DNA from 2 places in the Kitasatospora sp. NPDC038210 genome. Region 2 is predicted to be linked to the other one. Evidence: predicted binding sites of a transcription regulator. Region 2 holds the regulator's gene; the other holds the start of a gene.
What was found. Region 2 encodes HspR, which represses chaperone genes until heat shock. Its sites were predicted from a motif close to TTGAGNNNNNNNNNCTCAA; they were not measured.
Positions count from the first base shown of each region.

Region 1: the regulator HspR is predicted to act here: its motif matches at 2,275-2,293, upstream of lon (endopeptidase La).

Region 1 covers NZ_JBVJYK010000006.1:194,445-210,163, forward strand. The annotation lists gene lon (endopeptidase La) at 1-2,252, opposite strand, end outside; gene ACZ7KX_RS14935 (rhomboid-like protein) at 2,603-3,373, opposite strand; gene ACZ7KX_RS14940 (response regulator transcription factor) at 3,937-4,674, shown strand; gene ACZ7KX_RS14945 (sensor histidine kinase) at 4,768-5,955, shown strand; gene ACZ7KX_RS14950 (multifunctional oxoglutarate decarboxylase/oxoglutarate dehydrogenase thiamine pyrophosphate-binding subunit/dihydrolipoyllysine-residue succinyltransferase subunit) at 6,189-9,935, shown strand; gene ACZ7KX_RS14955 (serine/threonine-protein kinase) at 10,231-12,228, shown strand; gene ACZ7KX_RS14960 (DUF6104 family protein) at 12,280-12,459, shown strand; gene ACZ7KX_RS14965 (DUF4097 family beta strand repeat-containing protein) at 12,673-13,575, shown strand; gene ACZ7KX_RS14970 (PadR family transcriptional regulator) at 13,577-14,620, shown strand; gene ACZ7KX_RS14975 (zinc-binding dehydrogenase) at 14,718-15,680, opposite strand.
Region 2 covers NZ_JBVJYK010000004.1:323,252-338,970, reverse strand. The annotation lists gene ACZ7KX_RS10660 (alanyl-tRNA editing protein) at 1-632, opposite strand, end outside; gene ACZ7KX_RS10655 (YIP1 family protein) at 719-1,735, opposite strand; partial or broken gene manB (mannose-1-phosphate guanylyltransferase) at 1,990-3,063, opposite strand; gene ACZ7KX_RS10645 ((Fe-S)-binding protein) at 3,448-5,673, opposite strand; gene dnaK (molecular chaperone DnaK) at 6,048-7,895, shown strand; gene grpE (nucleotide exchange factor GrpE) at 7,892-8,509, shown strand; gene dnaJ (molecular chaperone DnaJ) at 8,655-9,821, shown strand; gene ACZ7KX_RS10625 (heat shock protein transcriptional repressor HspR) at 9,829-10,368, shown strand; gene ACZ7KX_RS10620 (hypothetical protein) at 10,604-11,599, shown strand; gene ACZ7KX_RS10615 (hypothetical protein) at 11,607-11,792, opposite strand; gene ACZ7KX_RS10610 (hypothetical protein) at 12,195-12,821, shown strand; gene ACZ7KX_RS10605 (helix-turn-helix domain-containing protein) at 13,168-13,332, opposite strand; gene ACZ7KX_RS10600 (hypothetical protein) at 13,569-13,748, shown strand; gene ACZ7KX_RS10595 (helix-turn-helix domain-containing protein) at 13,926-14,858, opposite strand; gene ACZ7KX_RS10590 (LuxR C-terminal-related transcriptional regulator) at 14,848-15,719, opposite strand, start outside.

The DNA of each region.
Region 1 (15,719 bases), on a different contig from region 2:
GCCCGGTCGGCGGCGAGCAGCTTCTGCTTCACCCCGCCGATCGGCAGCACGCGCCCGGTCAGCGACACCTCGCCGGTCATCGCCACGTCGGTGCGCACCTTGCGGCCGGAGAGCAGCGAGGCGAGTGCCGTGGTCATGGTGATGCCGGCGCTCGGCCCGTCCTTGGGGACGGCCCCGGCCGGGACGTGCAGGTGCACGCCGCGGTCGCGCAGCGAGGTGACCGGCAGTTCCAGCTCGGCGCCGCGCGAGCGCAGGAAGGAGAGCGCGATGTGCGCGGACTCCTTCATCACGTCGCCCAGCTGCCCGGTGAGGGTCAGCCCGGTGCCGCCGGTCTCGGCGTCGGCCAGCGAGGCCTCGATGTAGAGGACGTCGCCGCCGGCACCGGTCACCGCGAGGCCGGTGGCCACGCCGGGGACGGCGGTGCGGCGTTCGGTCGGCTCCTGGGCGGACTCCGGCACGTGGTGCGGCCTGCCGATCAGGGCGCGCAGGTCCTCCGCGCCGACCGCCGCGGGCAGCTCGCGCTCGCCCAGCTCGGCCTGCGCGGCGATCTTGCGCAGCACCCGGGCGATCGAGCGCTCCAGGTTCCGGACGCCCGCCTCGCGGGTGTACTCCCCGGCGAGGCGGCGCAGCGCCGTCTCGTCGACGCTGACCTGCTCGCCGCCGAGACCGGCCTTCTCCAGCTGGCGCGGGAGCAGGTGGTCGCGGGCGATGACGACCTTCTCGTCCTCGGTGTAGCCGTCCAGCCGGACCAGCTCCATCCGGTCGAGCAGCGGCTCGGGGATGGCCTCCAGCACGTTGGCGGTGGCGAGGAAGACGACGTCGGAGAGGTCGAGCTCGACCTCCAGGTAGTGGTCCCGGAAGGTGTGGTTCTGCGCCGGGTCCAGCACCTCCAGCAGGGCGGCGGCCGGGTCCCCCCGGTAGTCGGAGCCGACCTTGTCGATCTCGTCGAGCAGGACGACCGGGTTCATCGAGCCGGCCTCCTTGATCGCCCGCACCAGCCGGCCGGGCAGCGCGCCGACGTAGGTGCGCCGGTGGCCGCGGATCTCGGCCTCGTCCCGGACGCCGCCGAGCGCGACCCGGACGAACGTGCGGCCCATGGCGCGGGCCACCGACTCGCCGAGCGACGTCTTTCCGACCCCGGGAGGCCCGACCAGGGCCAGCACCGCGCCGCCCCGGCGGCCGCCGACCAGGCCGAGCCCCTGGTCGGCCCGGCGCTTGCGGACGGCCAGGTACTCGACGATGCGCTCCTTCACGTCGGCCAGGCCGGCGTGGTCGGCGTCCAGCACCGCGCGGGCGCCGGCGATGTCGTAGGCGTCCTCGGTGCGCTCGTTCCAGGGCAGCTCCAGGACGGTGTCCAGCCAGGTGCGGATCCAGGAGCTCTCGGGCGACTGGTCGGAGGCGCGCTCCAGCTTGTCGACCTCCTTGAGCGCGGCCTCGCGGACGTTCGCGGGGAGGTCGGCGGCCTCGACCCGGGCGCGGTAGTCGCCCTCCTCGTCGGCCGGCTCGCCGTTCAGCTCGGCCAGCTCCTTGCGGACGGCCTCCAGCTGGCGGCGGAGCAGGAACTCCTTCTGCTGCTTGGCCACGCCCTCCTCGACGTCCTTGCGGATGGTGTCGTTGACCTCCTCCTCGGCGAGGTGGTCGCGCAGCAGGGTCAGCGCGTACTCCAGGCGGGCGACCTGGTCGGCCTCCAGGAGCACCTTGAGCTTCTGCTCCGCGGTGGCGAAGGGCGCGTAGCCGATGTTGTCGGCGAGCTCGCCGACGCCCTCGATCTGGGCGACCCGGTCCACGATCTGCCAGGCGCCGCGCTTGCGCAGCCACTGGGTGGACAGCGCCTTGTACTCCTTGACCAGCTCGGCGGCCCGGCCGGCCACCGGGGTGCCCACGGAGGACTCCCGGAACGGGGTGGTCTCCACCCAGAGGGCGGCGCCGGGGCCGGTGGTGCCGACGCCGATCCGGAGCCGGCGCACGGCGCGCACCAGCGCGACCGGCTGGCCGGCGGTGTTCGGACCGTCGGCCAGCCGGCCGACCTGCTCCACGGCGGCCAGTGTGCCGGCCGCCGCGTACGAGCCGTCCACCCGCGGGACCAGCAGGACCTGCGGCTTGCCGCCGCCGGCGGCCGCGGCGCGGGCGGCCTCGACGGCGGCGCGCACCTCGGTGTCCTTCAGGTCCAGCGGGACCACCATGCCCGGCAGGACGACCTCGTCGTCGAGCGGCAGGACGGGCAGGGTGAGCGGTGTGGACGTCGATGCCATGATCTCTCCCCAGTCAGTGAACTTGAGTCGACCTGACTAAGGCTTGGCGGGGGCCGGATGTTCCCGGGGTTCAGTTCGCCGTGAGCGAACACGATCCGGCCGGGAAGGCGGCGCGGGCGGCCCGCGGGCGGGCCGTCAAAAGCGCACCTGGGAAGCGTCCGTCGAATCTGGGGAATTCCTGGACGCGCCGGGGGAGCCCGGCCCCCCGAACCCCGGCGCATGAACGTCAGCACGCGAAACTCGGCACGTGAATGGCAGCGCATGAACGGCTGCACGTGAACGTCGGCGCGTGAATGCCCGCACGTGAATGCCGGTGCGTCGACCTCGGCGCGAACCTCGGCGCGCGAGCCTCAGCGCGCGGTCCACACGCGCGCCCCGCCGCGCGCCGGCGCGGCGCCGACCGTCGCGGCGCGGTACCGGGGCGGGCGCCGTTCGATGCGCCGCAGCCAGCGCCAGAGCGCCACCCCCGTGAGCACCGCGGCCGGGTGCCCCACGGCGGTGACCACGTCCTTGTCGGAGGCGATCTGCTCGGCGATCATCAGCCCGGCGCCGCCCAGTGCGAGCAGCCGCCCGGGCCAGGAGAGCAACCCGGCCACCGCGCCCAGGCAGGCGAGCACGCCGTAGCTGACCCCGATGTCCAGGTGGTCCATCGCCTCGGGCGCCATCCGCCCGGTCTCCACCGCGAGGATCACCACGCCCTGGGAGAGCAGCGTGGCCGCGACGTGCCCGGCCGCGAAGACCGCCGCCGCCCTGGCCGGCCCGACCTTGCGCTCCAGCGGTGCGAGGGTGAAGGCGAATCCCCACAGGTACGGCATCCACACCTCGCCGGCCACCCAGAACCCGCTCAGGACGAGGGCCCGGACGGGATGCTGGAGCAGGTTGTGGCCGTCCGAGCTGGAGGCCTCCTGCAGGCGCTGCACGAGTTCAGGGTCCGCGAGCCCGGCGAAGGTCGTGGTGGCTCCCACGACGGCGAGGTACCCGAGGGTGAAGGGGTTGCGCCGGGGTGTCGGCACGCGTTCCAGCAGCCACCGCACGACGCCGGTGCGAAGCCCGTGCCGGAGCATCCCGTACGGCGCTCCCGCGGGCGCGCAGCCGTCGGCGTCCCGCCGCAGACCCGCCATGCCGCCTCCGCTCCGCACCCGTGGCCGCCGGCTCACTCCCCGTGCCCAACGTACCGGCACGCACCGCGGGTTCCGCCCGGACGGGTGTTGTCGTGGCCACGGTACGTCGAGGTTCTGGGAGGCAGCTGGGAAAAGCCCGTGAAGACCGCCGCCTCGGCGGAGTGCCGGATTCCCGACATTGGTCCAGACCTTGTTTCGATTGACGCGTCAGTAGGGCCTCTGACCGGCGACTTGGCGTCAACTCGACTGCATACGTACCGTTACGCAGTGAAAATTCGCCGGGTAAGGTATCGGCCCGTGCCCACTCGTGCAGTGGGTCAGCGGGCGGCCCGAACAGCCGGCCCACGGGCCGGAAACGTCCGGTCCACCTGCCGGAAAGCATCCGTTGTCCGTACGCTGCGAAGTGCGCGGGAGAAGTGGGCGGCCGACGAGTCCGTCCTCGCCTCCCGATCGCGCGACGGGACGGCGGACCCGGCACAGTCCACGACGGAACAAGACTACGAGCGGAGCCCCGCCATCCCCACAGGTGGCCGGCCCGCAGCCCTGGGGGCGGTGGCGTGACCGTGACAGAAATTCAGCAGGACAACGTCAACACCGGCGGCACGGTGAGCAGCCAACGCAGAGTGCTGGTGGTGGAGGACGAGCCGACGATCGCCGAGTCGATCGCAGCCCGACTGGGTGCGGAGGGCTTCAAGGTCGCCGTGGCCCACGACGGCCCCGGCGCGGTCGACGGCTTCCACACCTGGCAGCCGGACCTCGTCGTCCTCGACATCATGCTGCCCGGCTTCGACGGCCTGGAGGTGTGCCGCCGGATCCAGGCCCAGCGCCCGGTGCCGGTGCTGATGCTGACCGCGCGCGACGACGAGACGGACCTGCTGGTCGGTCTCGGCGTGGGCGCGGACGACTACATGACGAAGCCGTTCTCGATGCGCGAACTGGCCGCCCGGGTCAACGTGCTGCTGCGCCGCGTCGAGCGCGCCCAGCAGGCCGCCCGCACGCCCGCGCTCGGCAGCCTGCGCTTCGGCGAGCTGGAGATCGACCACGTGCAGCGCCGGGTCCGGCTGGCCTCGGGCGACGTCCACCTGACGCCGACCGAGTTCGACCTGCTCGCCTGCCTGGCCGCCCAGCCGCGCGCGGTGCTCACCCGCGAGCAGCTGCTGGCCGAGGTCTGGGACTGGACGGACGCGTCCGGCACCCGCACGGTGGACAGCCACGTCAAGGCGCTGCGCCGGAAGATCGGTGCCAGCTGGATCCGCACCGTGCACGGCGTCGGGTACGCCCTGGAAGCCCCGCTCTCCTAGGCCGACCCCGGACGACGGGCCGCCGGGGGGCCCGTGTCCGGACGACGCCTGGCCACCACGCGGGGGGACACCCGCGGGGACCACAGGGAACCAATGACCTTTCCACAGCAACGCAACGGGGAATCCGACGGCGCGCGGCCGCAGCCGCTGGCCGTCCGTGCCGCCCACCGGGTCTGGGCCGACATCCGGCCGCTCGACCCGGTCCGCTCGATCAAGGGCAAGCTCGCCCTGCTGGTGATCGTCTCCGTGTTCCTGGCCACCGGGATGGTGGTCGTGGCGATCCGGTCCGAGACCCAGATCCGGATCATCATGGTCTTCTCCATGATCGCCTCGCTGCTCTTCATGCAGTTCCTCGCGCACGGGCTGACCGCCCCGCTGCGCGAGATGACGGACGCCGCCCGCGCGATGGCCTCCGGCGACTACAGCCGCCGGGTCGAGGTGAACTCGCGCGACGAGATCGGCGAACTCGCGGCCGCCTTCAACGGGATGGCCGCCGACCTGGAGGCCGCCGACCAGCACCGGCGCGAGCTGGTCGCCAACGTCTCGCACGAGCTGCGCACGCCGATCGCCGCGCTGCGCGCCGTCCTGGAGAACGTGGTCGACGGTGTCGTCCAGCCCAATCCGGCGACGCTGGGGGCGGCTCTGGAGCAGACCGAGCGGCTCGGCCGCCTGGTCACCCACCTGCTCGACCTCTCCAAGATCGACGACGGCGTGGTCGACCTGGACGCGCGCCGCTTCGAGGTGCGCGAGTTCCTGGACGGCGTGCTGCGCGGGGTCACCGTGGACGGCGCGACGGCCGGCGGGGCCTTCTCCCGACGCGGGGACGTCCGGCTGGCCCTGGAGGTCAGCCCGGCCGGCCTGACCGGCGTGGCGGACCCGGAGCGGCTGCACCAGGTGGTCGCCAACCTGGTCGACAACGCCTGCAAGCACTCCCCGCCCGGCGGGACCGTGACGGTGCGCGCCCGGCCCGACGGCGAGGACGGCGCCCTGCTGCTGGAGGTCCAGGACGAGGGCCCGGGCATCCCCCCGGCCGACCGCACCCGGGTCTTCGAGCGGTTCAGCCGCAGCGGCACCGCGACCGCCGCCGGACCGGGCGCGGACGGCGGCACCGGTCTGGGCCTGGCCATCGCCCGCTGGGCGGTGGACCTGCACGGCGGGCGGATCGCGGTCGCCGAGTCGCCGCGCGGCTGCCGGATCGAGGTCCGCCTGCCCGGGCGACGGCCGGGCGACGGCCGGGACATTTGTCACAGATCCGACACAGACGCATACGAAGATCGTTAGCGGATTACTGTACGGGTTTGTCCGGTTTGCTCCGGGTATCAGGCGCCTTCGACGCCGATCGGTTCCCCTCAGATACGGCTTTCTAACGTACTTTTTCAGCCAAACTGCAGGTCAGGACTGTGATCTGGACGACGCCTGGCCCCCGGGGACTGCGCGATCATCGGTCAGGGGCGTAGCCTTAATCCCCGCTGTCCAAACATCCCAAAAGGAAGCGGAAGAGGGCGGTTGCCGCCGTGTCGCCACAGTCCCAAGAAACCCCCAACAGCTCGGCAAGCTCCACTGGCTTCGGCCCCAATGAGTGGCTCGTCGACGAGATCTACCAGCAGTACCTCCAGGACCCGAACTCGGTCGACCGAGCCTGGTGGGACTTTTTCGCCGACTACAAGCCCGGTACCGAGGTGACCCCAGTGACCCAGGCCGCGACCCAGGCCGGCCCCACGCCGACCCCTGCCGCTGCCCCCGCGCCCGCCGCTGCTGCTCCGGCCGCGCCCGCCACCGCCGCACCGGCCGCCCCGGCCGCCCCGGCCCCGGCTGCCGCCCCGCTCGCCGCCGCGCCCGCCGCGCCCCCGGCCCCGAAGGCCGCCGCCCCGGCCCCGGCCGCGCCCGCCGCCACCGCCGGCCCCGAGCTGGTCCAGCTGCGCGGCCCGGCGAAGGCCGTCGCCAGCAACATGGACGCCTCGCTGGAGGTGCCGACCGCGACCTCGGTCCGCGCCGTGCCGGCGAAGCTGTTGATCGACAACCGCATCGTCATCAACAACCACCTGCAGCGCGCCCGCGGCGGCAAGGTCTCCTTCACCCACCTGATCGGTTACGCCCTGGTCCAGGCCATCAAGGCCGCCCCGGGCATGAACCACAGCTACAAGGTGGAGGACGGCAAGGCCTTCCTGGTCAAGCCGGAGCACGTCAACCTCGGCCTGGCCATCGACCTGGTCAAGCCCAACGGTGACCGCCAGCTGGTCGTCGCGGCCATCAAGAAGGCCGAGACCCTCGACTTCTTCGGCTTCTGGCAGGCCTACGAGGACATCGTCCGCCGGGCCCGCGCCAACAAGCTGACCATGGACGACTTCACCGGCGTCACGGTCTCGCTGACCAACCCCGGCGGCATCGGCACCGTGCACTCCGTGCCGCGCCTGATGCAGAACCAGGGCACCATCGTCGGCGTCGGCGCCATGGAGTACCCGGCCGAGTTCCAGGGCTCCGCCCCGGAGACCCTGTCCCGCCTGGGCGTCTCCAAGATCATGACGCTGACCTCGACCTACGACCACCGCGTCATCCAGGGCGCGGCGTCCGGCGAGTTCCTGCGCGAGATCCACCGCCTGCTGCTCGGCGAGAACGGCTTCTACGACGAGATCTTCGAGTCGCTGCGGATCCCGTACGAGCCGGTCCGCTGGGCCACCGACGTCGCCACCACCCACGACGACGAGGTCAACAAGACCGCGCGCGTCATGGAGCTGATCCACTCCTACCGGGTCCGCGGTCACCTGATGGCCGACACCGACCCGCTGGAGTACAAGCAGCGCAAGCACCCCGACCTGGACGTCACCACGCACGGCCTCACCCTGTGGGACCTGGAGCGCGAGTTCGCGGTCGGCGGCTTCGGCGGCCAGAAGATGATGAAGCTCCGCGACATCCTCGGCCTGCTGCGCAACACCTACTGCCGCACCGTCGGCATCGAGTACATGCACATCCAGGACCCGAAGCAGCGCAAGTGGCTGCAGGAGCGCCTGGAGAAGCCGTACTCCAAGCCCGAGCGCGAGGAGCAGCTGCGGATCCTCCGCCGCCTGAACTCGGCCGAGGCCTTCGAGACCTTCCTGCAGACCAAGTACGTCGGCCAGAAGCGCTTCTCGCTGGAGGGCGGTGAGTCGCTGATCGCGCTGCTGGACGCGACCATCGACGCCGCCGCCGAGCACCGCCTGGACGAGGCCGTCATCGGCATGGCCCACCGCGGCCGCCTGAACGTGCTGGCCAACATCGTCGGCAAGCCGTACGGCAAGATCTTCGGCGAGTTCGAGGGCAACCTCGACCCGAAGTCGATGCACGGCTCCGGCGACGTCAAGTACCACCTGGGCGCCGACGGCACCTTCACCGGCCTGGACGGCGAGACCATCAAGGTCTCGCTCGCCGCGAACCCCTCCCACCTGGAGGCCGTGGACCCGGTCGTCGAGGGCATCGCCCGCGCCAAGCAGGACATCCTGGACCAGGGCGGCACCACCTTCCCGGTGCTGCCGATCCAGATCCACGGCGACGCGGCCTTCGCCGGCCAGGGCGTCGTCGCGGAGACCCTGAACATGTCGCAGCTGCGCGGCTACCGCACCGGCGGCACCGTGCACGTCGTGGTGAACAACCAGGTCGGCTTCACCGCCGCCCCGGCGTCCTCGCGCTCCTCGATGTACTGCACCGACGTGGCCCGCATGATCGAGGCCCCGATCTTCCACGTGAACGGCGACGACCCGGAGGCCGTGGTCCGCGTCGCGCGGCTCGCCTTCGAGTTCCGCCAGGAGTTCCACAAGGACGTGGTGATCGACCTCATCTGCTACCGCCGCCGCGGTCACAACGAGGCCGACAACCCGTCGTTCACCCAGCCGCTGATGTACGACCTGATCGACAAGAAGCGCTCGGTGCGCAAGCTGTACACCGAGGGCCTGATCGGTCGCGGCGACATCACCATGGAAGAGGCGGAGCAGGCGCTCCAGGACTTCCAGGGCCAGCTGGAGAAGGTCTTCGCCGAGGTCCGTGACGCGGCCCAGGCGCCGGCCGACGCCACCGCGGGCAAGCCGGTCGCCGACTTCCCGGTCTCCATCCAGACCGGCATCTCCCAGGAGATGGTCAAGCGGATCGCCGCCTCCCAGGTGAACCACCCGGACTGGCTGACCGTCCACCCGCGCCTGCTGCCGCAGCTGCAGCGCCGCGCCGGCTCGGTCGAGGACAACACCATCGACTGGGCGATGGGCGAGACCCTCGCCATCGGCTCGCTGCTCATGGAGGGCCACCCGGTCCGCCTGGCCGGCCAGGACAGCCGCCGCGGCACCTTCGGCCAGCGGCACGCCGTCCTGATCGACCGCAAGACCGGCGAGGACTACACCCCGCTGCAGTACCTCACCGAGGACCAGGCCCGCTACACCGTCTACGACAGCCTGCTGTCGGAGTACGCGGCCATGGGCTTCGAGTACGGCTACTCGCTGACCCGCCCGAACGCGCTGGTCATGTGGGAGGCGCAGTTCGGCGACTTCGTCAACGGCGCGCAGACCATGGTGGACGAGTACATCGCGTCCGCCGAGCAGAAGTGGGGCCAGCACTCCGGCGTCACCCTGCTGCTGCCGCACGGCTACGAGGGCCAGGGCCCGGACCACTCGTCCGCCCGCCCGGAGCGCTTCCTCCAGCTGTGCGCGCAGAACAACATGACGGTCGCCATGCCGACCCTGCCGTCGAACTACTTCCACCTGCTGCGCTGGCAGGCGCACAACCCGCACCACAAGCCGCTGGTCGTCTTCACCCCGAAGTCGATGCTGCGTCTGAAGGCCGCGGCGAGTGCGACCGAGGAGTTCCTGTCCGGCTCGTTCCGCCCGGTCATCGGCGACACCACCGTCGACCCGGCGCAGGTCCGCAAGGTGGTCATCACCGCCGGCAAGTTCTACTACGACCTGGAGGCGGCCCGCACCGAGCGCGGCGTCACCGACACCGCGATCGTCCGGGTCGAGCGGCTCTACCCGCTGCCGGTGGCCGAGCTCCAGGAGGAGCTGGCCCGCTACGGCGACAACGTCCAGTTCGTCTGGGCGCAGGAGGAGCCGGACAACCAGGGTGCCTGGCCGTTCATCGCGATGAACCTGGTCGACCACCTGCAGGTCGTCATCGGCCGCAGCGCCGGCGGCTCCCGCCTGCGCCGCGTCGCCCGCACGACGGCCTCGTCCCCGGCGGTCGGCTCGGCCAAGCGGCACGCCGCCGAGCAGCAGGCGCTGATCGAAGAGGTCTTCTCGCTCTGACGCCAGACGCTGCGGCGCCCTGAGGCGCCGAGGGCTCACCGGCCCCCGTCCTCCCACCCGGGAGGACGGGGGCCGCGTCGTTCTCCGCCGCCCGCTCTCCACCGCCCGTTCCCGGGAGAACCGTTTCACCGTCGAGCCATGTCAAGGTTCCAGCTCTGCAACCAAACCGGAACCGCTGTGCACGGACTCCTGACGGATCGATAGGTTATGCCTCGCCAGAAGGACGTCGGACGCCAGTCGTCGCGCCCGCCGCCCCGGCCGTACCGCCTCACCGCTCTCCCAGGGGGACCACCACATGACCGCCGACACGCCTCGGGACGCCGGAAAGCTCCCTCCGGTCTTCCAGCCGCTCCTGCCGGACGATCCCAAGGAGGTCGGCGGCTACCGCCTGTTCGCCCGGCTCGGCGCCGGCGGCATGGGCCGGGTCTACCTGTCGTACACCCCGGGCGGGCGCCCGGTCGCGCTCAAGGTGGTCCGCCCGGAGTTCGCCGAGGACGGCGAGTTCCGCCGCCGCTTCGCCCAGGAGGTCAGCAACGCCCAGCGGATCCACGGGCTCTACACCGCGCAGGTGATCGACTCCGGCGGGCTGGACAGCGACGCCCCCTGGCTGGTCACCGCGTACGTCCCGGGCCCGTCCCTGCAGCAGGTGGTGCGGGAGAACGGCGCGCTGCCGGTGCGCACCGTCCTGCTGCTGATGGGCGGCATCGCCGAGGCCCTGCAGGCGATCCACAGCGTCGAGGTGGTCCACCGCGACCTCAAGCCCGCCAACGTGTTGGTCGCCGGGGACGGCCCGCGGGTGATCGACTTCGGCATCGCCCGGGCCGCCGACGCCACCGCGCTGACCGGCACCGGCTACCGGATCGGCTCGCCCGCCTTCATGTCCCCCGAGCAGGCCCAGGGGCGCCCGGTCACCCCGGCCACCGACGTCTTCGCGCTCGGCGCCCTGGCCGCGTACGTGGCCGGCGGCACCCCGCCGTTCGGCGACGGCCCGGACACCGCCGTGCTCTACCGCGTGGTGCACGAGGAGGCCGACCTGTCGGCCGTCCCGGCCGACCTGCGCGAGCTGATCCAGCGCTGCCTGGCGAAGAGCCCGGAGGACCGCCCCACCCCCGCCGAGATCATCCAGGTCGCCCGCAACCACCCGGAGGTCGGCGGCCAGCTGCGGTTCGGCGACGACTGGCTGCCGCGCGAGGTCAACACCGAGATCACCCGCCGCTCCGACCTGCCCAAGACCCCGCCGACGCCGCTGCCGGCCGCGCCCGCCACCCCGCCGACCCCGGTGCCCGCGATGCCGGCGATGCCGGCCGCCGCCCCGACCGCTCCCCCGCAGCCGCCCGTCGCGCCGACCCACCCCGTCGCCGCCCCGACCCACCCGGCCACCGCGGTGCACCCGCAGCAGCCGCCCGTGACGCCCCCGCAGGGCTTCGCGCCGCCGCCGCTCGGCTCGTACGGCGCCCCGCAGCCACCCACCGAGTCGCCGACCGCCCCGGTGCTGACCACCCCGCCGACCGTCCACCTGCAGCCCGAGCCGCCGTCGTACGACACCCCGCCGCCCGGCCCGGTGGTGACCGCCGACCCGCAGCCCGGGAAGGAGCCCGAGCCCAAGCGCAAGGGCGGGGTGTCCTGGAAGGTGCTGCTCACCGTCGCCCTGGTGATGGCGGTCGGCGGCACCGCGGGCGGCGTGGTGCTGATGAAGAAGCTGGACGACGGCAAGAAGAAGGACAGCTCCGCCAGTAGCAGCGGCCCGTCCACGCCCAACCCGGCGGCGGCCACGCCCAGGTCCACCCCGACCGGCACGAGCGGCACGAGCGGCGACGACGCCTCCCCCTCGGCCACCCCGACGAAGAGCAGCGGTTCCACCGACGCCTCGAAGAGCCCGACGGCCGGTGCCACCGTGCCGCGCAACAGCGTCTACACCGTGGTCTACCAGGACACCGAGCTGTACGCGACCAGCTACAGCTACAGCTTCGACCTGTCCGGCGGCAAGGTCGTGCCCGATTCCACCAGCCCCACCTGGGCCCTCGACCCGACCAGCATCGGCACCTTCGACCTGGACAGCAACTCCGACGCCTACATCAGCCGGGAGAACACGCTCACCCCGCAGAGCTGCTCGGCGGCGATCGACCGGGAGCCCACCAAGGACCTGAAGTTCGACGACCTGCCCCCGGGCCGGCTGTTCTGCCTGCGCAACCGGAAGAACGGCGGCGTCGTGATCGCCAAGGTGATCGAGCAGGGCAACAAGAGCAGCGGCGCGGTCAAGCTGTCGCTGAGCTACTGGCGCAACGACGGCTGACCCGTCCGGTCTATCCTGACCGGGTCAACCCCCATCGGACCGGAGCGAACCGTGTACTTCACCGACCGAGGCATCGAGGAGCTGCAGAACCGGCGCGGCGAGGAGGAGGTCAGCTTCGAGTGGCTGGCCGAGCGCCTGCGCGAGTTCGTCGACCTCAACCCGGACTTCGAGATCCCGGTCGAGCGGCTGGCCACCTGGCTGGCCCGGCTCGACGACGAGGACGACGAGTGACCCGGTGACGGCCTGCGAGAGGCCCGGGAGGCAACCGCCTCCCGGGCCTCTCGCGCGTCCGCGGACGGCCCCGGCCGGCGGCCCGTAGGGGAAGCCTCGGGGGCGGATCGGGGTCGGGATCGGGGTCGGGCACGCTTGACTCTCCCGGCACGCGATATATCGTCTTTAGAAGAGAACGCGATACATCGCGATCGGCAACGGGAGGCGGCAGAGATGAGCCAGTGGACGGTCGAGGGCCCCGAGAGGATCACCATCGACGACGCGGTCCGCGCGCTGCACGTGCGGATCATCGAGGGCACGGTGAACGTGGTGGCGGCCGAAGGCCCGGCCCGCCTGGAGGTCACCGAGCTCCAGGGCGATCCCCTGCACGTGACCGTGGTGGACGGCGTCCTGACGGTCACCTACAAGGACATCAACAGCTGGGGCGAGTTCGGCGACTGGCTCAAGTCGGTCGGCTCGGTCAAGAGCTTCTTCGGCTCGCTCAAGCGCAAGCGGGTCGCCGGCATCACCCTGACCGTGCCGGCCGACACCGAGGTCAAGCTCGGCACGGTCTCCGCCGGCACCACCGTCTCCGGCGTCACCGGGCACGTCTCGGTGCAGAGCGCCAACGGCGACACCACCCTGGTCGGGCTGACCGGCCGCACCGACGCCAACACCGTCACCGGTGACGTCGACGCCCAGTCGGTCGGCGGCCAGCTCCGGGTCAACACCGTCTCCGGGCAGCTGACCGTCGTCGCCGGCACCGCCGACCGGGTCCAGGCCAACGCCGTCACCGGGGCCGTCACCCTGGACCTCGACGTCGACGGCGAGGCCGACGTCAAGGTCACCACCGTCAGCGGCCCGGTCGTGGTCCGGATCCCCTCCCGCGCCGACGCCAAGGTCGAGGCGGGGTCCACCAGCGGCGACATCTCCAGCAGCTTCGAGCAGCTCAAGCTGAGCGGCTCCTGGGGCGCCAAGAAGCTGTCCGGCCAGCTCGGCGAGGGCCGCGGCAAGCTCAACGTCACCACCGTCTCCGGCTCGGTCACCGTGCTGAGCCGCCCGGAGCCGGAGGACGACGGCCCGGCGAAGGAGCTCCCGGCCGGCTCCGGCAAGCCCGACTTCACCAAGGAGGCCTGAGATGACCCCTGTGTTCGGCCACGGCCGGCTCCGGCTCTACCTGCTGAAGCTGCTGGACGAAGCCCCGCGGCACGGCTACGAGGTGATCCGCCTGCTGGAGGAGCGCTTCCAGGGCCTGTACGCGCCCTCGGCCGGGACGGTCTACCCGCGGCTGGCCAAGCTGGAGCAGGAGGGCCTGGTCACCCACAGCACCGAGGGAGGCCGCAAGGTCTACCGGCTGACCGACGCCGGACGGGCCGAACTCGAAGCCCGGCAGGGTGAGTTGGACGAGCTGGAGCTGGAGATCCGGGACTCCGTGGCGCAGCTCGCCGGGGCGATCCGCGAGGACGTCCGGGACAGCGCCAAGGATCTGCGCGAGGAGCTGTGGAAGGCCGCCAAGCAGACGCCGCGGCCGGACCGCGCCGAGCGCGCCGAGCGCGCGGGCGACCCGTGGGCCGGCCCCTGGGGCGACAACGACTCCTGGCAGCGCGCCAAGGACGAGTTCGCCGAGTTCAAGCGGCAGGCCAAGGACCAGGCCAAGCGCGCCCGGGAGCAGGAGAAGGCGGCCAAGGCCAAGGCGAAGGCGGCCGAGGACGAGGCCCGCCGGCTGCGCGAGCAGGCCAAGGCCTCGCGCACCGCCGCCCAGCAGGAGGCGCTGCGGATCAAGCGCCGGGTCGAGCAGCAGGTGCGCGAGCACGCCGCGAAGGGCGACTGGCCGACCGGGCTGGCCGAGGGCCTGGCCGAGCTGACCAAGGGCCTGTCCGGGCTGGCCGACGCGGCCCGCTGGGGCCACCCGTCGGACGAGCCCGGCCCGTCGGACGAGCGGATCACCGTCACCCGGATCGACCTGGACGAGGACGAGCCGGCCGCACCGGCCGACCTGCCCGCGTGGACGCGCACCGACCCGGCCGAGGACCCGGCCCGCGAGCTGGAACGGCTGCTCGACCGCTTCCGCGACCAGGTCCGCGACGCGGCCCGGGACGGCGGGGTGAGCGGGGACAAGCTGGCCGAGGCCCGCCGGGTGCTGGGCGCCGCGGGCGAGCGGCTGAAGCGGCTGCTCGGCTGACGGCCTCAGGGCGGCCGGCCGGCCCGGCCGGCCGCAAGGCCGACCGGACGAAGGACCGGGCCCGGTGCTCCCGCGCGGAGCGCCGGGCCCCCTCGCGTCAGGGGTTGAGGACGATCTTGCCGAAGACCTCGCCCTTGGCGAGCCGGGCGAAGCCGTCCCGGGCCTCGCTCAGCGGCAGCACCGAGTCGATCACCGGGCGGACGCCGGTGTTGGCGCAGAGCGCGAGCAGCCCGGCCAGCTCCTCCTTGGTGCCCATGGTCGAGCCGACCACCTTGAGCTCCAGGAAGAAGATCCGGTTCAGCTCGGCGGCGCTCGGGTTGGGGCCGGAGGTGGCACCCGAGATGACGATGGTGCCGCCCGGACGCAGCGACTTCACCGAGTGCGACCAGGTCGCGGCGCCGACGGTCTCCATCACCGCGTCGACCCGCGCGGGCAGCCGGGCGCCGCTCTCGAAGGCCGCGTCCGCGCCGAGCTCCACGGCCCGGCGGCGCTTGGCCTCGTCCCGGCCGGTGACCCAGATCCGCAGGCCGGCCGCCTTGCCGAGGACGATCAGCGCGGTCGCCACGCCACCGCCGGCCCCCTGCACCAGGACGGTGTCACCGGGCTTGACCCCGCCGTTGGTGAACAGCATCCGGTAGGCCGTCAGCCAGGCGGTGGGCAGGCAGGCGGCCTCCTCGAAGCTCAGCTCGGCGGGCTTGGGCAGCAGGTTCCAGGTGGGCACCGCCACCTGCTGGGCGAAGGTGCCCTGGTAGCGCTCGGTCAGGATGGATCGCGGCTCGTTCGGGCCCACCCCGTGGCCGGTCTGGCCGATCACCGAGTGGATGACCACCTCGTTGCCGTTCTCGTCGACGCCCGCCGCGTCGCACCCGAGGATCATCGGCAGCTTCTCGGCCGGGAGGCCGACCCCGCGCAGCGACCACAGGTCGTGGTGGTTGAGGCTGGCGGCCTTGACCGTGACCACGCTCCACCCGGGGCGGGCCTGCGGCTCGGGGAGTTCGCCCAACTCCAGTCCGCTGAGCGGGTCGTCGGCATCGATACGTGCGGCGTAGGCAGCAAACATGATCCGGACGATAGCGGCGGACGGCCGAGGCCGGGAACC
Region 2 (15,719 bases):
AGGGCGTCGGCCAGGGCGGGGAACTCCTCGGTGGCGTCCGCCGTGAAGCCCTTCTTCTTCAGCGACTTGCCGAGCCGGTAGGTGTCGGTGCTGGCCTGGGTGTCCATGACCGAGCTCGCCATGGCGAGGCTGTCGAAGTCCGGGTTGCCGAAGGCGTCCGAGCGGCCCGGGTCCTTGCGCCAGCGCGGGGCGAGCGCGGCGTTGAGGGCGAGGGCGAGCAGGTGGCAGCCGCTGTGCGAGGCGCTGAGGGCGCCCCGGCGGTCGGCGTCGACGGCGAGCGCCGCGGTGCGGCCGACGATGTCACCGGGGTCGGTGTCGAGGACGTGCAGGACCAGCCAGGACCACTCCTCGTCGCCGCGCCGGACCGGGATGTCGGCGCCGACCAGCAGCGCGTCGTCGTCCGGGCCGACCGCGCCGGTCAGGCAGTCGACCACGGCCAGCTCGGTGCCGTCCACGGTCAGGGTGCCGAGGTCGGCGGGCTGGTCGGGCCAGGTGTGGTCGAGCGGGTGGAACGGGGTCGCGCCGGTCACGACGGCGTACCGGCCGTCGGCCAGCGGGTGCACCGCGAGCACCGGGGACTCGCCGGTCACCGCCCCGGCCGGGAAGCTGACGTGGGTGGTGGGGAGGGTCATGCCTGGCTCCGGTGGACGTGGGGCGAAGAGGGTGGACGGGCCCCGGCGCTCGGCCGCGGCCCGTCCACCATTCTGCCCTTCGCCCGTCAGCCCAGCGTCGGCAGCTTGATCAGCACCAGCAGGGCGAGCAGCTGCAGCGCCGCGGCGCCGGCCGCCTTGCCCCAGGGCAGGTCGTGCAGCCGGCGGACCATGCCGGTCAGCAGGAACGCGCAGAGCGCCCAGGTCGCCCAGCCGACGACCTGGACGACGGCGCTGCCGGAGGGCAGCACCAGGGCGAGCAGCAGCCGGGGCGCGTCGGTCAGCCAGCCGATCAGCGCGGCCAGGCCGACCGTCGCCTTCCACGGGCCGTCGCCGCCGAGCTGGCGGGCCAGGGCGTAGGTGACCCCGCCGAAGACCGCGCCGGCCACGGTGAAGCCGACGGCGGCGGCGAGGATGCCGGTCAGCGCCACGGTGAAGGTGGAGTTGACGATGTCGTCGTGGGTCAGCCCGATGCCGAGCACCGCGAGCGCCCCGTACAACAGCGAGACGGTGAGGGCGGGCAGCCAGACCTGGTGGTCGCGGGTGCGGTCGAACATCGCGGTCGGGCTGCGGAAGAGGCCGACGAACAGCTCGCGCCACTGCGGCCGGGGGCCGGTCGCCTGTGGGGCGGACTGGCCGCCGGCCCGGTAGACGGCGACGTTGTCCTGGCCGTACGGCGGCTGCTGCTGCTCGTACGCCCGGTGCTCGTACGGCGGCTGCTGCCCGTAGCCGTCGGGGGCGTACCCGTCGGGCGGATACTGCCCGTACTGCCCCTGGTCCGGGTGGTGCCCCTGGTCGTAGTAGCCCTGGTGCGGCGGTTCCTGCCCGTACGGGCCGCCGCCCGCGTACGGGGCGCCCGTCGGGAAGGCGCGGGTGCTCCCGGGCCGGTCGGCCGCGTACGGGTCGTACCCGTCGTCGGCCGTGCCCCCCGGTCCGCCTGCGGTTCCCGGGTGCGGAGCCGTGAAGTACTCCGGCCCGTCCGTCCGCCCGTGCCCCCCGGGCGCCCCCGCCGGCGGCGGTGGGGCCGACCACCCGCCGTGCGGACGGTCGGCGCCCTGACCGCTGTCGTATCGATTACCAGCCACGCTCTGAAGGTACCCGTCCGGCCCAACGCGCGTCGGCCCCGGACGGGGCCGGGGCCGGTTTGCAGCGAGGCTGAGACGAACGGGGCCGAAAGCCGCCCCCGCCCCACCCGTGGGCGGACGACCGGACGACCGGGCGAACCGGACGGCCGAAGGGCGGCGGGGCTCCCGCGGAGCCGGTGCTACCGCTGCGCGGTGACCGACGGCCCGTGCACCGCCGCCGCCGCGCTGGTGCCGGCCGGGCAGCCGCCCGGGCCGGCCGAGGTGCGGACGGCGCCGACCGGCAGCAGGGTGCCGCAGGCGATCCGGATGCCGTTCGGCAGCTCGTTGTCCGACTCCACGATCGCGCCGTCGCCGATCACCGCGCCGTCCAGCGCCGAGCGGTCGCCGATGGTCGCGAAGGCGCCCACGATCGAGTCCTTGACCAGGGTGTCCGGGCCGATCACCGCGCCGGGCAGGATGACGCTGCCCTCGACGATCGCGCCGGCCTCGACCACCGCGTCCTCGGCGACCACGCTGCCCCCGCTGAGCACCGCGCCCGGGTGGACGGTGGCGCCGGGCAGCAGCAGGGCGTCGCCGGTCGGACCGGGGACGGCCGGGGAGTCGACCTTGCCGAGCACCAGGTCGGCCGAGCCGCGGACGAACGCGGCCGGGGTGCCGAGGTCCAGCCAGTACGAGGTGTCGACCACGCCGCGCAGCAGGGCGCCGGTGGCCAGCAGCTCGGGGAAGGTCTCGCGCTCGACGGACACCTCGCGGCCGGCCGGGATGCGGTCGATCACGGACCGGGTGAAGACGTAGCAGCCGGCGTTGATCTGGTCGGTGACGATCTGCTCCGGGGTCTCCGGCTTCTCCAGGAACTCCAGCACCCGGCCGTTCTCGTCGGTCGGGACGAGGCCGAAGGCGCGCGGGTCCTCGACCCGGGTGAGGTGCAGGGTGACGTCGGCCCCGGCGGCCACGTGGCCGTCGCGCAGGGCGGCGATGTCCAGGCCGGAGAGGATGTCGCCGTTGAAGACCAGGACCGGCTCGTCGGGGCCGCAGGTCAGGCCGGAGGCGGCGTTGCGGATGGCCCCGCCGGTGCCCAGCGGTTCGCGCTCGGTCAGGTAGACCAGCTCGATGCCGTACGGCGTGCCGTCCTGGAAGTGGTCCTCGAACACCTCGGCCAGGTACGAGGTGGCCAGCACGACGCGGGTGACGCCGGCGGCGGCCGCACGGGCCAGCTGGTGCGCGATGAACGGGACGCCTGCCACCGGCAGCATGGGCTTGGGGGTGTGGGTGGTCAGCGGACGCAGTCGCGTGCCCTTACCACCGACCAGCATGATCGCCTCGGTCATGGTCTGCGCTGTTCCCCTTGTGGTCTCTGCGGCCCGGCCCGGCGGCCGGTGCCTCCGTCGGTGTTCTGGAGTCGGTGTTCTGGAATCGGTGTTCTGCAGTCGGTCTTCCCGACCCGTCCGGCCGGCGCGGGTCGGCACCCGTCCGGCCTTGTGTCCGGCGCGGGTCGACCGGCACGGAGCCGGTCCGGCGCCTACTGTATTTCCTTCCAACCGAATGCCCGTCCGGCGCCTGTGCGACGGAGATCACTCGCCGCCCGCGGCCGGTGTCGCCGCGCGCCTCGGCAACGACCCAAAAGCCCGGCCCGGTGGGCGCGTTGGCGGCGTCCACCGGGCCGGGCAGTTGTAGCAGAACTGTCGAACAGCGGGCTTTCGGCCGGTGGACTGCTAGGCGTCCACCGTCGCGGGCCGCTCCTCGGCCTCGGCCGGCGGGGTGGCCTTCACCGAGTCGAGCAGCAGCTGGGCCACGTCGACCACCTTCAGGTTCTCCTTGGCCGCGCCCTCGTTCTTCTTGCCGTTCACCGAGTCGGAGAGCATCACCAGGCAGAACGGGCAGGCGGTGGAGACGATGTCGGGGTTGAGCGACAGCGCCTCGTCCACGCGCTCGGTGTTGATCCGCTTGCCGATGCGCTCCTCCATCCACATCCGGGCACCGCCGGCGCCGCAGCAGAAGCCGCGCTCCTTGTGGCGGTGCATCTCCTGCTGGCGCAGACCCGGGACCTTGTCCATGATCTCGCGCGGCGGGCTGTAGACCTTGTTGTGGCGGCCCAGGTAGCAGGGGTCGTGGTAGGTGATCAGGCCCTCGACCGGGTTGACCGGGACGAGCTTGCCCTCGTCGATCAGGTGCTGCAGCAGCTGGGTGTGGTGGATCACCTCGAAGTGCCCGCCGAGCTGCGGGTACTCGTTGGCGATGGTGTTGAAGCAGTGCGGGCAGGTGGCCACGATCCGCTTGGTCGGGGCGTCCTCCAGCGCGGCGTTCAGCGTCTCGACGTTCTGCGCGCCGAGCATCTGGAAGAGGAACTCGTTGCCCAGGCGGCGCGGGGAGTCACCGGTGCAGGTCTCCTCCTTGCCGAGGATGGCGAACTTCACGCCCGCGGTGTGCAGCAGCTCGGCGAAGGCCTTGGTGGTCTTCTTGGCGCGGTCCTCCAGGGCGCCGGCGCAGCCGACCCAGTAGAGGTACTCGACCTCGGCGGGGTCGATGTCCTCGCCGATCACCGGCACCTCGATGCCGGTCTCCTTCTTGAGCTCCTTGACCCAGTCCAGGCGCGCCTTGGTGGCCAGGCCCCACGGGTTGCCCTTGTTCTCCAGGTTCTTGAGCATCGTCCCGGCCTCGGTCGGGAAGTTGCTCTCGATCATCACCTGGTAGCGGCGCATGTCGACGATGTGGTCGACGTGCTCGATGTCCACCGGGCACTGCTCGACGCAGGCGCCGCAGGTGGTGCAGGACCACAGGACGTCCGGGTCGATGACGCCGTTCTCCTCGGCGGTGCCGATCAGCGGGCGCTCGGCCTCGGCCAGGGCCGCCGCCGGGACGTCCTTCAGCTGCTCGGAGGTGGCCTGCTCGTTGCCCTCCATGTCCTTGCCGCCGCCGGCCAGCAGGTACGGGGCCTTGCCGTAGGCGTGCTCGCGCAGGCTCATGATCAGCAGCTTCGGCGAGAGCGGCTTGCCGGTGTTCCAGGCCGGGCACTGCGACTGGCAGCGGCCGCACTCGGTGCAGGTGGAGAAGTCGAGGATGCCCTTCCAGGAGAAGTGCTCGACCTGGGAGACGCCGAAGACGGCGTCGTCGGCCGGGTCCTCGAAGTCGATCGGCTGACCGTTGCTGGTCATCGGACGGAGCTCGCCGAGCGCGGTGCCGCCGTCCTCCTCGCGCTTGAAGTAGATGTTGAAGAAGCCGAGGAACCGGTGCCAGGCGACACCCATCGAGGGGTTGAGGCCGATGGTGGTCGCCCACGCGAACGAGATGCAGATCTTCAGCATCGCGAACAGGTAGATCAGGTTCTCCAGCGTGCCGTGCGACAGCCCGCTGAGGGCGGTGACGAGCGGGTACGAGACCAGGTGCTCCGGACCGTACGAGTCGACGCCGTTGAGGGCGCCCTCCAGCGCGCGCAGCATCAGGATGCAGAGGCCGATGCCGAGGATCGTGTACTCGACGTAGAAGGCCTGCCAGGCGATCGAGCCGGCGAAGCGGGACTTGCGGCCGGAGCGCGACGGCAGGCTCATCAGCCGGATCACGATCAGGACCAGGATGCCCAGCGTGGTCAGGGTGCCGACGAGCTCGACGAAGAGCTGCCAGATCATCCAGTGGCCGATGATCGGCAGCGCGAAGTCGGCGTCGAACAGCTGGCCGAAGGCGTTGACGATGGTCAGCACCAGGCTGAAGAAGCCGACGGCGACGAACCAGTGGGCGATGCCCACGATCCCCCAGCGGTTCATCCTGGTGTGACCGACGAATTCGGTCGCGACGGTCTTCACCCGCTGGGCGGGCTGCCCGAAGCGGGTGGAGTCCTGCGCACCGGTGCGCACCACCTTGTAGATGTACAGCGCCGCACGGGCGGCGAGCGCGGTGCCGATCACGAACGTGACCAGCGAGATGACGATCGCTGCTAGCTGCATCGGCTCTCCGTCTCCTGCGGCTTTGCGGTTGAGCAGTCTCTGTGTTCCACGGTTGTCGGCTTCGATTGTACTGGTGGGTAACTTGCCGGGCCGACGGCCCGGACATTACCGGTCGCTAACACTTCTCCAGAAGATTCCCAAGCTATGGCGGCAGTCACGCGGTCGCAGCCGCGCCACGACGGGGCGCCGCCCGCCGTCCGGGCGGACCGGCGCCCCGCCGGCCCGGACCGGCCCCGCAACGGCCCCGCAACGGCCCCGCCGCGCAGTGACGCTCAGCAAAGTTGAGCGACACCCGCTCATGGCTGTTGACGCTACCCGTCGGGTCATGCATCCTTGAGCCTGTAAAGCTCAACTCTTCCGTGGAGGTATCTACGATGGCACGCGCGGTCGGCATCGACCTCGGCACGACGAACTCGGTCGTCAGCGTTCTGGAGGGTGGCGAGCCCACCGTCATCACGAACGCCGAGGGCGCTCGGACCACGCCGTCCGTCGTCGCCTTCGCGAAGAACGGCGAGGTCCTGGTCGGCGAGGTGGCCAAGCGCCAGGCGGTCACCAACGTCGACCGCACCATCCGCTCGGTCAAGCGCCACATGGGCACCGGGTGGAAGATCAACATCGACGGCAAGGACTTCAACCCGCAGCAGATCTCGGCCTTCGTGCTGCAGAAGCTGAAGCGCGACGCCGAGGCGTACCTGGGCGAGACCGTCACCGACGCCGTCATCACCGTCCCGGCGTACTTCAACGACTCCGAGCGCCAGGCCACCAAGGAGGCCGGTGAGATCGCGGGCCTCAACGTCCTGCGCATCGTCAACGAGCCGACCGCGGCCGCCCTCGCGTACGGCCTCGACAAGGACGACCAGACGATCCTGGTCTTCGACCTCGGCGGCGGCACCTTCGACGTCTCCCTCCTGGAGATCGGCGACGGGGTCGTCGAGGTGAAGGCCACCAACGGTGACAACCACCTCGGTGGTGACGACTGGGACCAGCGCGTCGTCGACCACCTGGTCAAGGTCTTCCAGTCCGGCCACGGCGTCGACCTGTCCAAGGACAAGATGGCCCTGCAGCGTCTGCGCGAGGCCGCCGAGAAGGCCAAGATCGAGCTGTCCTCGTCCTCCGAGACCTCGATCAACCTGCCGTACATCACGGCCTCCGCCGAGGGCCCGCTGCACCTGGACGAGAAGCTCACCCGGGCCCAGTTCCAGCAGCTGACCGCGGACCTGCTGGAGCGTTGCAAGGTCCCGTTCCACAACGTCATCAAGGACGCCGGCATCTCGCTCTCCGAGATCGACCACGTCGTCCTCGTCGGCGGCTCGACCCGCATGCCGGCCGTCGCCGAGCTCGTCAAGGAGCTGACCGGCGGCCAGGACGCCAACAAGGGCGTCAACCCGGACGAGGTCGTCGCCATCGGCGCCGCGCTCCAGGCCGGTGTCCTCAAGGGCGAGGTCAAGGACGTCCTCCTGCTGGACGTCACCCCGCTGTCCCTCGGCATCGAGACCAAGGGCGGCATCATGACCAAGCTGATCGAGCGCAACACCACGATCCCGACCAAGCGCTCCGAGATCTTCACCACGGCCGAGGACAACCAGCCGTCCGTGCAGATCCAGGTCTACCAGGGCGAGCGCGAGATCGCCGCGTACAACAAGAAGCTCGGCATGTTCGAGCTGACCGGCCTGCCGCCGGCGCCGCGCGGCCTGCCGCAGATCGAGGTCACCTTCGACATCGACGCCAACGGCATCATGCACGTCGGCGCGAAGGACCTCGGCACCGGCAAGGAGCAGAAGATGACCGTCACCGGCGGCTCCTCGCTGCCGAAGGACGAGGTCGACCGCATGCGCCGCGAGGCCGAGCAGTACGCGGAGGACGACCACAAGCGCCGCGAGGCCGTCGAGACCCGCAACTCCGCCGAGCAGCTCGTCTACTCGACCGAGAAGTTCATCGCGGACAACTCCGACAAGCTCCCCGCCGACGTCAAGACCGAGGTCGAGACCGCCATCGGCGAGCTCAAGGAGGCCCTGAAGGGCGAGGACATCGCGAAGATCCGCGAGGCCTCGGAGAAGGTCTCCACCACCGCGCAGAAGCTCGGCCAGGCGCTGTACGCCAACGCCGACGCCACCGCCGGTGCGGCCGGTGCCGGTGACTCCGCCCAGGCCAAGGCCGAGGACGACGTCGTCGACGCCGAGATCGTGGACGACGAGAAGCCCAAGGGCGGTGCGTCGGCATGACGGACAAGCCGCAGGGCGGCAAGCCCGGCGACGACTCCGCCGCCGAGGAGGCCGTGATCAAGGCCGCCGAGGAAGCCGCGGCGGCCGGTGCCGCCGAGGGCGCCTCGGAGGAGCTCGCCACCGCCAAGCGCGAACTGGCCGAGCGCACCGGCGACCTGCAGCGTCTGCAGGCCGAGTACCAGAACTACCGCAAGCGGGTCGAGCGCGACCGGCTGACCGTCCGCGAGATCGCGGTCTCCAACATCCTGGAGTCCCTGATCCCGGTCCTGGACGACATCGGCCGCGCCCGCGAGCACGGCGAGGTCACCGGCGGCTTCAAGTCCGTCTCCGACTCGCTGGAGACGGTCGTCGCCAAGCTGGGCCTGCAGCAGTTCGGCAAGGAGGGCGAGCCCTTCGACCCGACCATGCACGAGGCGCTGATGCACAGCTACTCCTCGGACGTCACCGAGGACACCTGCGTCCAGATCCTCCAGCCCGGTTACCGCATCGGCGAGCGGATCATCCGCCCGGCGATGGTCGCCGTCGCGGAGCCCCAGCCGGGCAGCCAGACGGCCGCCGACACCGACGCCAAGTCGGGCGACGCGGACAAGTCCGACGGTGGCTCGGACAGCTGACAACCTGTGACAGCTGACAACCAGTGCGCTGCGGAGTCGTACGCCGGCCAGTACGGCGGCCGGCTCCGCAGCGCGCTGTCAACGGCGTTGCGTTCTGCTGCTGTTGACAGCACAGTGACGATGGACTCGGGAGGTGGCTCAAGCCGTGAGCGGTAAGGACTACGTGGAGAAGGACTACTACAAGGTCCTCGGCGTGCCCAAGGACGCCACCGCCACCGAGATCAAGAAGACCTACCGCAAGCTCGCGCGCGAGTTCCACCCCGACGCCAACAAGGGTGACAGCAAGGCCGAGGAGCGGTTCAAGGACATCTCCGAGGCGTACGACGTCCTCTCCGACGAGAAGCGCCGCAAGGAGTACGACGAGGCCCGCAGCCTCTTCGCCAACGGCGGCTTCCGGGCCGGCGGCGGCCCCGGCGGCACCGGCAGCTACAGCTTCGACTTCGGCGACCTCTTCAGCGGCACCCAGGGCGGCGGCGGCGCCGGCGGCGGGCTCGGCGACGTCTTCGGCGGCCTGTTCAACCGCGGCGGCGGCACCCGGCAGGCCCAGCCGCGGCGCGGCGCCGACGTCGAGACCGAAGTGACCCTCTCCTTCGAGGAAGCGGTCGACGGCGCGACCGTCCCGCTGCGGATGACCAGCCAGGCCCCCTGCCGCACCTGCAACGGCACCGGCGCCAAGTCCGGCACCACCCCGCGGGTCTGTCCCACCTGCGTCGGCGCGGGCACCGTCAGCCGCGGCCAGGGCGCCTTCGCGCTCTCCGAGCCGTGCAAGGACTGCCGCGGCCGGGGCATGATCGTCGACGACCCGTGCACCGACTGCCACGGCAGCGGCCGGGCCAGCTCGGCCCGCACCATGCAGGTCCGCATCCCGGCCGGCGTCCACGCCGACCAGCGGATCCGGCTCAAGGGCAAGGGCGCCCAGGGCGAACGCGGCGGCCAGCCCGGCGACCTCTACGTCACCGTGCACGTCGACCCGCACCCGGTCTTCGGGCGCAAGGGCGACAACCTCACCGTGACCGTCCCGGTCACCTTCCCCGAGGCGGCCCTCGGCGCCACCATCGAAGTACCCACCCTCGGCGGGCCCTCCGTGAAGCTCAAGCTGCCCCCGGGCAGCGCCAACGGCCTCACCATGCGCGCCCGCGGGAAGGGCGCCACCCGCAAGGACGGCACCCGCGGCGACCTCCTCGTCACCGTCGAGGTCGTGGTCCCCCAGCACGTCAGCGGCGACGCGCTGGACGCCCTGGAGCAGTACCGCGAGGCCACCGCCTCCGACGATCCGCGAGCAGCCCTCTTCCGGGCGGCGAAGGGAGCGTGACGACCAGATGTCCCCGATGAATCCGATCAACCCGGTCAACCCCGGTGGCTCGATCGGCCCCGGCGTCGGCGAAGGCCTGCCCGGGGACGGCACCCGCCGCACCCGCCGGGCCCCCTCGGCCGCGCCGCCGTACGTCCTCACCGAGGACACCCCGGTGTACGTCATCTCCGTGGCCGCCGAACTGTCCGGCCTGCACCCGCAGACCCTGCGCCAGTACGACCGCCTCGGCCTGGTCTGCCCCGACCGCACCGCCGGCCGCGGCCGCCGCTACTCGGCCCGCGACATCCAGCAGTTGCGCGAGGTCCAGCGGCTCTCCCAGGACGAAGGCATCAACCTGGCGGGCATCAAGCGGATCATCGAGCTGGAGAACCAGGTCACCGCCCTGCAGTCCCGCGTCGCGGAACTGGTCGACTCCCTGGAAGGCGCCGCAACCGCCCTCCAGCAGCGCGAGGCCGCCGTCCACGCCTCCTACCGCCGCGACCTCGTCCCGTACCAGCCGCCCACCCCCCAGTCCAGCGCCCTCGTCGTCTGGCGCCCCAAGCGCTGACCGACGGCCCCGCCCGGACACCGCCGCCGGCCCCCTCCTGTTCGGGGGGTGCCGGCGGCTGCGTCGGTGTGGCAGCCTCCTTCCTGCCGGACGGGTACCGGTTCAGCTGCGCGTCGGCGAATGCCTGTGCGACAGTTGCATCGGAAATCTGGCATGGGATACGACTGAGCAAGGCCGAAAGGCCCACGCCGACGGCAAGGAGCGACAGATGGGTGGGACTGAAGGATCCGGTCCCATGACCAGCACGCACAACCAGCTCTCCCCCGGGGCCAGATCGCTCTACAAAGCCGTTGTTCAGCAAGACGGCAGAGTGGTTCCGGCTGAGCGTGAGGAGAGCGACGACTCTCTCCGCGAATTGGTCGAAATTGGGCTGCTGGTACCGGATACAGAGAATCCCGGAATGCTCGTCGCCGTCGACCCGAAGCAGCTCACCAATGGCCTCGCGGCCGCGTGGCAGCGCAAGGCGCTTGAGTTGCTCAGCCGAGCCGCCGCGCTGCCCGCAGACTTCCAGGAACTTGCCCAGGCCTACGGCAACGGGGAGCGCCGCGGTCACGGTGGCGGCTCGATCGAGCACCTCCACGGCCTGGCCGAGATCAACCGTCGCCTGGTCGAACTCATGGAGAGCAGCCGTGAGGAGGTGCTGAGCGCCCAACCGGGCGGAGGATCGCGATCTTTCCCCACCGAGGCGGCGATCGCCCTGGACACCGACATGCTTCGCCGAGGGGTCTCACGGCGGACCCTCTACCAGCCGAGCACGCGGTACTCGGCCCCCACGCGCGAGTACGTGGCGGCCATGACCGCTGCCGGCGGCGAGGTCCGCACGCTGGGCGAGCCGTTCACCAGAATGATCATCGTCGACCGTACGGCTGCGTTCATTCCACTGACCGGCGATCAGCCCCGGGCCGCATTCATTCAGGACGAGGCCGTGATCGGCTTCATGGTCAGCCTGTTCGAAAGCTTCTGGGAGCGGGCCATACCGTTCCAGGGGGGGCTCGACGTTCCACCAGAAGTCGTGTCCAGACTGCGCGAGAATATCGTCAGGATGATGCTTCAGGGGGTCGGCCATCGCGTCATCGCCAGGAATCTGGGCCTGAGCGAACGCACCCTCGCGAGACACCTCGCGGAAATGCGTGAGGAACACGCCGCAGAGACCTTGTTCCAGCTCGGGTGGAAGCTGGCCGAGAGTCGCCGCGACGCGCCGCTGTTCGATCAGAGCGAGACGCTCTACTGAGCCCGGCTCAGGTCCAGATCACATCGTCCGCCTGAGACGCCACAGCCGGCCCCTGCGCAAGGACGGACGACGGTTGCTGAACGTGCGCCTGCGGCATGGTCCAGATCACGTCAGCCTGCGCAGAGGTCGAACCGAGCAGGACCGCCGCTGCAGCCAGCACCACTGCGGTCGCGAACCGGCGCGCCTTGGCCACTGTGACCACTCCCTCTCCGACAACGTTGAGCTTTCAGCCAATCGGCTCCGCATGAGCCGCAGCGCTGATTATGCTGCACGATCCCGAACGTGTCAGCGAGTAGTCCTCGGTGATGCTCGCCCCCATGACAACTCTTCCAAGCCTTAGGCCCGCCACGAGGCCGATCAGCATGTCATCTCTCTGCCAGGCAGCGAGATGACACCTCATGCCAGTGGACTCCCAGGCGGGCTCAGCGACACGATCAGTGCACCGACTGATCGCCGCGTGAAGTTGCGACACAGACGGATGTGTCCACATCAATAATGCACGCAAGCTCAAGTGTCGCAGGCACGAGTATCTCCCCAAACAGCAGCAGCCACTGGGACCCGTCCCCGACCCGGTCGGCCTTTCAACGGAGTCGACATGACTGACCACTACCAGGGCTCCACGACCCGCCACCTTGACAACGCCCCCGAGGGCCGGCGTGCACGTGTGTTCCTGGCCGCGCCGCTGATGCGGCTCACCGGGCCGGCGGACAGCGTGGTGACGCTCGCCAGCCGGACGCGGCTGACGACGCTCCGCACCACGCTGCTCCGCAGCGGTGCCGCCGTGTACAGCGCGCACCACAGCGATGCCTGGACCATCTCCGGCCGCGCCCCGGAGCCCCGCGTTCCGTCCGACTTCCGCGCCCTGCAGTCCGCGGACCTGGTGTTCGCCTACGTGGGAGCGCCGCTCTCGGCCGGCGTGAGCCTGGAGCTGGGCTGGGCGTCGGCGCTGCGGAAGCCGATCGTCCTCCTCGTCGACGAGGCCATCACCCACAACCCGCTGATCGCCACCATCGAGCAGGTCGCCCCCGTCCTGCCGCTGGTCTTCGACGACACCTGGTCGCAGGAGGCCCTCAACCACACGGTCGAGACCGCCCTCGACTGGGCCGGCATGGCGCTCTCCCTGCGCGAGGGCTTCTGGACCGCCCCCGGCGAGCAGTTCAACGTCCCCCGGCAGCAGCCCCCGGTCCCCGGCTACTGGCCGACCGGCGCCGCCACCGGCTGAGCAGCACTCACGCAGCCGGGCGGTGTGACCCTCGACCGTCCGCTCGCTCAGGCCCATCGGCACCGTCAGCACCATCGCAGGATCCGCCACCACGGCGGCGACCCCGTTGCCAGGGGTCGCCGGGATCAGCGCGACGGTGCGATCGAAGACCCGGGCCCGACGCAGCAACAGGAGGGCGCCGACCGGTGGATCCTGCTCGGCCGGGAAGTCAGGGCCTTGTGCGGACAGTCCCTGACGAACCGGGCGATCACAGGCCGGATCCGGTCGCTCCCAGCCCTCGAAAGCGTCCCGCCGGTCGACTTCCCTCCGGCGGGACGCCGTGCGGTGGGCCCGGGGCGGACCGAGCTCAGGCATCACGGGCGCCCCTCATCTGCCGGCCCAGCTGGAACAGGGTCCCGGCGTCGTGCAGCTCGCGCAGCCGGGCGATGTGGGCGGCGACCGTCCGCTCGCTCAGGCCGAGGCGGGTGGCGATGGCCCGTTGGGTGTGGCCTTGGGCGAGCAGGCGGGCCACCTGCTCGTGGACCGTCGGCGTGGCGGAACCGTTCGCGAGGGCCGCCCAGTCGACGCCTTCGGCCTGTTGCCAGAGCTGTTCGAAGGTGTCGACGACGAAGCCGACCGTCGCCGGGTCCGCCGGCCACGGCGGCGCTGCTGTAGTCGTCGGCGGCGGGGATGACGGCCACCGTCCGGTCGAAGACCAGGAAGCGTTCGAAGGGGACGGAGACGACCCGGGTGGTGCAGCCGAGCCCGGTGACTTCGGCTGCGAACCGGACGGTCAGCGGGTCGAGTTCGGCCGAGGGCTCGTACGACGTCCTGACGGTGCGGCCGCGTTCGTGGATGCGCCGGGCGCGGTCGCGGGAGTCGGGCAGCAGCTCCGCCATCCCGGTGCCGATCCGCTCGGTGGCGACCCTCGGGTCGACCGCGCTGTAGGCGGCGTCCTGCAACTGCGTTACCAGCAGGCCGAGTTCCTCCAACCGCCGGAGGGCGGACTCGTCCTCCGCGCCGATGTCGGCGATCGGGACGCGGCCGCCCTCGCGCAGGATCGCGAGGTAGAGCTCGCGGGCGGCCGGGTCCGGGAGGGCGGCGGCGAGGTGCGTGGAGGGGGTGTCAGTCATGGTGCTCCCCGCGCAGGCGCCAGCCGAGGTGGAAGAGGGTGTCGGCGCCGTGGCGGTCGCGCAGGCGGGAGATGTGGGCTGCGACGGTGCGTTCGCTGAGGCCGAGGCGGGTGGCGACGGCGCGCTGGGTGAGGCCGCGGGCGAGCAGGCGGCCGATGCGGACGGTGGTGGGGTGCGGGGGGTCGAGGTGGCGGTCGGCGGGGGTGGCGCGGGCCCAGTCGCGTTCGAAGTGGGCGACCAGGTGGGCCACGACGGCGGGGTCGGTGAGGAAGGTGGCGCGGCTGCGGTCGTCGGAGGCGGGGACGACGGCCGTCGTGCGGTCGAAGACCAGCAGCCGGTCGTACGGTTCGGCGAGGAGCCGGACCCGGGCGCCCTGGCGGGTGCGGAGGGCGACCTGGCGGCGGACGTTGTGGTCGGCGAGGGCGGCCGGCTGGTAGACGGTGCGCAGTGAGCAGCCGCGGCGGAGCAGGGAGAGGTCCTGGGCGAGGGCCATCCGCAGGCCGTCGACCGGGCGCGGGCCGGGTTGGGCGGCCAGGACTTCTTCCCGGCATTCCGAGATGAGTTCGGAGATGCGCTGGCGGATGTCGACGTTGCCGTCGATGCGGACGGCGTCGCCGCGCGGTCCGTCCGGTCGGCGGACGGCGTCGTAGGCGAGGGTGAGCGGGGCGAGGGCGCCCGGGAGCTGTTCGGCGTACTGGAGCAGCCGGGTGGCGCGGGTGCGCAGTTCGGTGCCGATGCGGTCGCCGAGGGCTCGTGGGTTGGCGGCGGTCCAGCCGGTGGCGGAGGCGGTGAGGAGGCCGCGGGCGACGAGGGCGGCGAAGGCGGGGCGGTCGGCGGGGGCGAGGTGTTCGGGGCGCAGCCGGCCGCCGGCCCGGACGGCGGTGAGGTAGAGGGCCCGCTCGGCCGGGCCGGGCTCATCGGTCATCGCGGGCGCCTCTCATCAGCCAGCCGAGCTGGAAGAGGGTCTGGGCGCCGTAGCGGTCGCGCAGGCGGGAGATGTGGGCGGCGACGGTGCGTTCGCTGAGGCCGAGGCGGGTGGCGACGGCGCGCTGGGTGAGGCCGCGGGCGAGCAGGCGGCCGACCCGGTCGGGGATGGTGCGGGCGGGGCCCTGGCCGAGGGCGGCGGCGGCTTCGGTGGTGTCGGCGCGCACCCAGTCGCGTTCGAAGGTGCCGACCAGGAAGGTGATGGTGGCCGGGTCGCTGATGAAGGCGGCGGTGCTGTTGTCGTCGCTGGCGGAGATCACGGCGACGGTCCGGTCGAAGACGATGAGCCGCTGGAAGGGTTCGTCGAGGACGCGGATGAGGGAGCCGTGCCGGGTGACCTCCTCGGCGTAGGCGAGGGCGGGCGGCTCGGCGAGGGCGACCGGCTGGTAGATGGTGCGCAGCGAGCAGCCGCGCTGGAGGAGCTGGACGTCCTGGCGGACGGCGACCTGCAGGGTGTCGGCGGGGCGGTGGCCCGGCTGTGCGGTGAGGACCTCGAAGCGGCAGTCGGAGACCAGTTGGGAGATCCGCTGGCGGATGTGGACGTGCCCTTCGACGTGGACGGCTCCGCCGGACCGGCCGGAGGGGCGAGGCATGGCGTCGTAGGCGCGGGTGAGGCCGTCCAGGGCGCCGGGGAGGCTCTCGGCGCGGACCAGGAGCCGGGTGGCCTCGCTGCGGAGTTCGGCGCCGAGCCGGTCGCTGACCGAGCGGGGGCTGACGGCGGTGTAGCAGCGGTCCATCGGGTTGACCATCAGCAGGCCGATGTCGATGAGCTGTTGGAGGGCGGCCCGGTCGGTGTCCGTGA